Rhodovastum atsumiense: one gene and its partner. The protein of the gene in region 1 interacts with the protein of each later gene in a pairwise test. Links are inferred from orthologs where the notes say so. Each region holds a gene or a part of one and is shown in the gene's direction. Other genes may lie near its edges.

Region 1 (3,662 bases):
GGCGGCAAGGACACCGCCGCCGCGAAGTTCGAGGCGCTGCGGGCCGCCGGCATCCACGTCGCCGACAGCCCGGCTGCCCTCGGCTCCACCCTGGTCAAGGCTCTGCGCGGCTAGGAGACGGTCGCGACCAGATGCGTCCGTTCCGTCGCGTCAACCGGAACACTCCCTCACAGGCGCGTGTCGCGGCGCGACGGTTTCTGCCGTCGCGTTCGCCGCACGAGTGAGGCGCAATGCTTCCGCGGCCGCCATGCATCGGAAGCAACCCTGCGGTACCGCCCGGCCAGCCCCCTCCCGGTAGGGGCTGGCCGGAGGTGTCGCCTATATGTTGGTGGCGGGATGCGCATTCCGCCCCCCGGACCGCCGGGGCCATATAAGGGGAGCACCATGGCTGGGGTCGATTTACTCGCCACTGCCTTCAACGGCGCCAACGCAGCCTTCATCGCCGATCTCTATGCCAAGTGGGCGGCCAATCCAGGCTCCGTCGACCCGAGCTTCGCCGAGCTGTTCGCCGCCCTGAACGACGAGGCGCGCTCCATCCTCACCGATTCGACCGGTGCTTCCTGGGCGCCGCGGCGGTGGGATTTCGGCGAGCCCGAGCCGGTGAAGCCGGCCGCGAAGGGCAAGGGCGCGCCGGCACCCAAGGAAGCCCCGATCAGCCAGGAGGCGGTGCGCGCCGCCACCAAGGACAGCCTGCGCGCCCTGATGATGATCCGCACCTATCGCGTGCGCGGCCATCTGGAGGCGCGGCTTGATCCGCTCGGCCTGCAGGTCCCCGATCCGCATCCCGAACTCGACCCCGGCACCTACGGCTTCACCGCCGCCGACATGGACCGGCCGATCTTCATCGACCACGTGCTCGGCCTGGAAGTCGCGCCGCTGCGGCAGATCCTGCAGATCCTGCGCGAGACCTATTGCGGGCCGGTCGGCGTCGAGTTCATGCACATCCAGGACCCCGACCAGAAGGCCTGGATCCAGCGCCGCGTGGAAGGCGCGCCCTGGCGGACGCATTTCGATGCCGAGGGCAAGCAGACCATCCTGCGCCAGCTCACCGAGGCCGAAGGGCTCGAGGCGTTCTGCCAGAAGCGCTATGTCGGCACCAAGCGCTTCGGGCTGGAAGGCGGCGAGGTCACCATTCCCGCGCTGCACGCCATCATCGTCACCGCGGCCAAGCGCGGCGTCCACGAAATCGCCATCGGCATGCCGCATCGCGGCCGGCTGAACACGCTGGTCAACGTGGTGCGCAAGCCCTACGCGGCGCTGTTCAGCGAGTTCAGCGGCACCAGCTTCAAGCCCGACGACGTGCAGGGCTCGGGCGACGTGAAGTACCACCTGGGCACCTCCACCGATGTCGAGATCGGCGGCAAGATGGTGCACCTGTCGCTGCAACCCAATCCCTCGCACCTGGAAGCCGTTGACCCGGTGGTGGTGGGCAAGGTGCGCGCGCGCCAGGACATGGCCGGCGACACCCGCTCCCGCCGCGGCGTCATGGGCATCCTGATGCACGGCGACGCCGCCTTCGCCGGCCAGGGCCTGGTCTACGAGACGCTGGCGATGAGCCAGTTGATCGGCTACCGCACCGGCGGCACCATCCATGTCGTGGTGAACAACCAGATCGGCTTCACCACGGTGCCGGCGCATGCCTATTCGGGCCTCTATTGCACCGACGTCGCCAAGTCGATCCAGGCGCCGATCCTGCACGTGAACGGGGACAACCCGGAAGCGGTGGTGTGGTGCGCGCAGACGGCGGCCGAGTTCCGCATGACCTTCGGCTGCGACATCGTGCTCGACATCGTCTGCTATCGCCGCCACGGCCATAACGAGACCGACGAGCCCGCCTTCACCCAGCCGCTGATGTACCGCGCCATCCGCGACCGCAAGACCACGCGGGCGCTGTACGCCGAGCAACTGGTCGGCGAGGGTGTGCTGGGTGAGGCCGAGGTCAAGCGGCTGTGGGACGAGTTCACCGCCACACTTGAGGACGCCTACCGCGCCGCGCAGGGCTACAAGCCCAACAAGGCCGAATGGCTCGAAGGCCACTGGGCCGGGCTGTCGCTGCCTTCACCGGACGCGGAATGGTCCGAAGGCGCCACCGCGGTGGCGCCGGAGACGCTGCGCCAGGTCGGTTTGGCGTTGGCCCGCGTGCCCGAGGATTTCGACGTCAATCCCAAGATCGCCCGCCAGCTCGATGCCAAGCGGGAGATGATCGAGAGCGGCAAGGGCATCGACTGGGCGACCGGCGAGGCACTGGCCTTCGGCACGCTGCTGGTGGAAGGCAACCGCGTGCGGCTGTCGGGCGAGGACTGCCAGCGCGGCACCTTCAGCCAGCGCCACGCCGTGCTGGTCGACCAGACCAGCCAGAACGAATACGTGCCGCTCAACAACATCGCGCCGACCCAGTCCAAGATCGAGATCTACAACTCGCTGCTCTCGGAAGTGGGCGTGCTTGGCTTCGAGTACGGCTACTCGCTGGCCGATCCGCGCACCCTGGTGCTGTGGGAAGCGCAGTTCGGTGACTTCGCCAACGGTGCCCAGGTCATCATCGACCAGTTCATCGCCAGCGGCGAGACCAAGTGGCTGCGCATGTCCGGCCTGGTGATGCTGCTGCCGCACGGCCACGAGGGGCAGGGGCCGGAGCATTCCTCGGCGCGGCCGGAGCGCTACCTGCAGCTCTGTGCCGAGCGGAACATCGTGGTCGGCAACTTCACCACCCCCGCCAACTACTTCCACGGCCTGCGCCGGCAGTTGAAGCGGAACTTCCGCAAGCCGCTGGTGCTGATGACGCCCAAGAGCCTGCTGCGTCACAAGCTGTGCGTCTCCACGCTCGCGGAGATGGGGCCGGGCACCCGCTTCCTGACGGTGATCCCGGAAACCGACGCGCTGGTGGCACCCGAGGAGGTGAAGCGCATCGTGCTGTGCAGCGGCAAGGTCTACTATGACCTTGTGGCCGAGCGGCGCGAGCGCGGCCTGCGCGACATCGCCATCGTCCGGCTGGAACAGCTCTATCCCTTCCCGCACATCTCGCTGCCCAAGGCGTTGGCGCCCTATCGCAACGCCGAGGTGGTCTGGTGCCAGGAAGAGCCGGAGAACATGGGCGCCTGGATGTTCGTGGACCGCCGCATCGAGCAGATGCTGGCGAAGATGGACATGGCTGCGAAGCGCCCGGCCTTCATTGGCCGGCCCTCGGCCGCGAGCCCGGCGACGGGCCTGGCCAAGACGCATGCCGCCGAGCAGGCCGCGCTGGTGAGCGCGGCGCTGACGCTCGGCTGACACTCGACGCAACGAAGGACGGACTTGCCGCCATGGCGACCGACATCAAGGTGCCCACCCTGGGCGAAAGCGTCACTTCCGCAACCGTCGCAAGATGGCTCAAGAAGGCCGGTGAGCCGGTGAGCGCGGACGAGCCGCTGGTCGAGCTGGAAACCGACAAGGTGACGGTGGAGGTGAATGCCCCCGCCTCCGGCACCCTTTCGGAGATCAGCGTCGCCGAAGGGAGCGAGGTCGAGGTGGGCGCCCTGCTCGGCGTGGTGTCGGACAGCGTCGGCACGGTGACGCCGGCGCGCTCCCCGGCGCCGCGGCCGGTCGAGCGCGACCGTCCCGCCGCCAATCCCGATGCCGGGATCCATCCGCCGCCGACGCCGTCGGGCCCGGTGGCGCGGCCGGGC
Region 2 (3,079 bases), 1.1 Mb from region 1 along the record:
CGCCTCGATGCTCTCGGCGAATTCCTTGCGGATGGTGCCGGGGGCGGCGTTGGCCGGGTTGGTGGCGCCCATGATCTCGCGGTTGCGCGCGACCGCGTTCTCGCCTTCCAGCGCCTGCACCACGACCGGGCCGGACACCATGAAGGTCACCAGATCGCGGTAGAAGGGGCGGTCCTTGTGCACGGCGTAGAACGCCTCGGCCTGGGCCACCGAGAGTTGCAGGCGCTTCTGCGCCACGATGCGCAGGCCCGCTTCCTCGAACTTGGCGTTGATGCGGCCGGTCAGGTTGCGCCGCGTGGCATCCGGCTTGATGATGGAGAGCGTACGTTCGATCGCCATGGCGGCGTCTCCGACGGTTATGTTTGGACTGGGGCGGGGCTTTAGAGCACCCCCTGCCGCCCCGCAACTCCGCCTGCCCGCAACGCCGCTTCCAAGCATCGGCGCCCGCCGTTAGGGTCCCGCCCCATGAGCCTGCTGACCCTCAGCGACATCGTCATCCGCATCGCCGGCCGCACCTTGCTGGACCGCGCCGATCTCACCGTCGACCCGGGCCGCCGCATCGGGCTGGTCGGCCGCAACGGCGCCGGCAAGTCCACGCTGCTGAAGGCAATCGCGGGCGACCTCGCCATCGACGGTGGCGAGATCCGCATGGCTGCCCGCGCCCGCCTGGGCCAGGTGAAGCAGGAAGCCCCGGAGGGCGATTCGCCGCTGCTCGACATCGTGCTGCAGGGCGACCGCGAGCGCCTTGCCCTGCTTGCCGAGGCCGAAACCGCCGAGCCGCACCGCCTCGCCGAGATCCACGAGCGCCTGCGCGCCATCGGCGCCGACAGCGCCCCCGCCCGCGCCGCCGCGATCCTGGCCGGACTGGGCTTCGATGCCGCCGCCCAGGCCCGTCCGATCGCCGAGTTCTCCGGCGGCTGGCGGATGCGCGTGGCGCTGGCCACCGCGCTGTTCGCCCAACCGGACCTGCTGCTGCTGGACGAGCCGACCAACCATCTGGACCTGGAAGCCACGCTCTGGCTGGAAACCTGGCTGGCGAAGTTCCCGGGGGCGGCGATCATCGTCTCGCATGACCGTGGCCTGCTCGACCGCTGCGTGCATGCCATCGCCCATCTGGACCGGGGCAAAATCACCCTGACGCCCGGCGGCTTCGAGGAATTCGTCCGCATCCGCACCGAGCGGGCGGCGCAGCAGGCCGCCATGGCCGTCAAGGTCGCCGCCCAGCGCGCCCATATGCAGGCTTATGTCGATCGCTTCCGCTTCAAAGCCAGCAAGGCGCGGCAGGCCCAGGCGCGGCTGAAGGCGATCGCCAAATTGCCAGCGATCGAGGCGGTGGTCGAGGACACCCCCACCCGCTTCGAGTTCCCGCAGCCGCAGCAGATCGCGCCGCCGATCCTGGCGCTCGACCGTGCCGCCGCCGGCTATGACGGGCGGCCGGTGCTGCGCCACCTGTCGCTGCGGGTGGACATGGACGACCGCATCGCCTTGCTGGGTGCCAACGGCAACGGCAAGTCCACCCTGGCCAAGCTGATCGCCGGCCGGCTCGATCCGCTGACGGGCGAGGTTCGCCGCGGACCGAAGCTGAAGGTGGGGTATTTCGCCCAGCACCAGACCGAGGAGCTGGTGCCCGGCCAGACCCCGGTCGATCACATGGCGCGCGCCCTGCCCCGCGCCACCGAGACGCAGGTGCGGTCACAGCTCGCCCGCTTCGGCCTGGACGCAGACCGGGCCGGGACCGCCATTTCCTCGCTTTCGGGCGGCGAGAAGGCGCGGCTGCTGCTGGCGCTGGCCACCCGCGACGCGCCGCAACTGCTGATCCTCGACGAACCGACCAACCATCTCGACATCGACGCCCGCGAGGCGCTGGTGCGGGCGCTGGCCGATTTCGAGGGCGCGGTGCTGCTGATCACCCACGACCCGCACCTGGTTGAGCTGGTGGCCGACCGGCTCTGGCTGGTGGCCGACGGCACGGTCGCGCCGTTCGAGGGCGATCTCGACGATTACCGTGCCCTGCTGGCCGAGCGCGCCCGCCCGGCCAACAAGACGGAAGCCGCGCCGAGTCGGCGCGAGGACCGCCGCGAGCGCGCCGAGGCCCGCGCCGCCACCGCGCCGCTGCGCCGCCGTGCCAAGGACGCCGAGGCGCGCATGGCGAAGCTCGCCGCCGAACGGGCGAAGATCGAGGCGAAGCTGGCCGATCCGGCGCTGTATGTGCCCGGCCGCGCCGTCGAGGTCACCGCCGCGCAGACCCGGCTGGCCGCCATCGGCCGCGAGACCGAGGCGGCCGAGCTGGAATGGCTGGAAGCCGCGGAGGCGCTGGAGGCGGCCGGCAGCTAGGGGGCAGCAAGTGATGGACGAGGCGCCCCGGCCGCCTTGTGTCCCGCCGGATCAGGCGCCGAAGCCGCCGTCGATCGTGTGCATCGCCCCGGTCACGAAGCTTGCCTCCGGCCCCGCCAGCCAGGCCACCATCCCCGCCACATCCTCCGGCCGCCCGTGACGCTTGATGGCCATGACGGCGTGCTGGATGTCCTTCATCGGCCCGTCCGCCGGGTTCAGATCCGTGTCGATGGGCCCGGGCTGCACCACGTTCACCGTGATCCCGCGCGGCCCGAAGTCCCGCGCCAGCCCCCGCGCCATCCCCTGCAGCGCCGACTTGCTCATCGCGTAGGCCGACAGGCCCGGGAAGGGAATCCGGTCCCCGTTGACGGAACCGATCACGATGATGCGCCCGCCCTCCGGCATCCGCCGTGCCGCCTCCACCGCGGCGTGGTAGGGCGCGTTCACGTTGATGCGGATCAGCCGGTCCACCGCGTCCGGGTCCTGCTCCAGCGGATCACCGAAGGCGCCAACCCCCGCATTCACCACCAGCACGTCCAACGGCCCGCTCTCCCGCACCCGCGCGATCACCGCATCCCGGTCGGCGCTGTCCGTCACCACCGCCGTGGCGCCCGTCTCCGCCGCCAGCCGCTCCGCCACCTCCCTTGAACTGGCATAAGTGAAGGTCACCGCCGCGCCCTCCGCGGCGAAGCGCCGCACGATCGCCGCCCCGATCCCGCGGCTCCCGCCCAGCACGAGAACGGAC

What was found. Proteins that work in one complex are often made in the same cells at the same time.
Region 2: the proteins of NBY65_RS08835 (region 1) and NBY65_RS14010 interact in binary tests that used the Escherichia coli proteins (3 or more experiments, as listed by UniProt). The link is inferred for Rhodovastum atsumiense from one-to-one orthologs.

What each region holds. Positions count from the first base shown.
Region 1 is NZ_OW485601.1:1,948,305-1,951,966, reverse strand. Bases 3-3,467 are described here. They hold NBY65_RS08835 (2-oxoglutarate dehydrogenase E1 component), read left to right. Parts: upstream 3-384; coding sequence 385-3,267; downstream 3,268-3,467. Other genes in these bases: odhB (2-oxoglutarate dehydrogenase complex dihydrolipoyllysine-residue succinyltransferase), read left to right, coding at 3,300-3,467; sucD (succinate--CoA ligase subunit alpha), read left to right, coding at 3-114. Also shown: more of sucD, read left to right, coding at 1-2; more of odhB, read left to right, coding at 3,468-3,662. UniProt on the Escherichia coli protein: E1 component of the 2-oxoglutarate dehydrogenase (OGDH) complex which catalyzes the decarboxylation of 2-oxoglutarate, the first step in the conversion of 2-oxoglutarate to succinyl-CoA and CO(2).
Region 2 is NZ_OW485601.1:3,093,958-3,097,036, reverse strand. What follows is about bases 18-2,899. They hold NBY65_RS14010 (ABC-F family ATP-binding cassette domain-containing protein), read left to right. Parts: upstream 18-465; coding sequence 466-2,334; downstream 2,335-2,899. Other genes in these bases: bdcA (SDR family oxidoreductase), read right to left, coding at 2,386-2,899; ndk (nucleoside-diphosphate kinase), read right to left, coding at 18-339. Also shown: more of ndk, read right to left, coding at 1-17; more of bdcA, read right to left, coding at 2,900-3,079. UniProt on the Escherichia coli protein: Genetic data indicate it may be involved in ribosome assembly or function.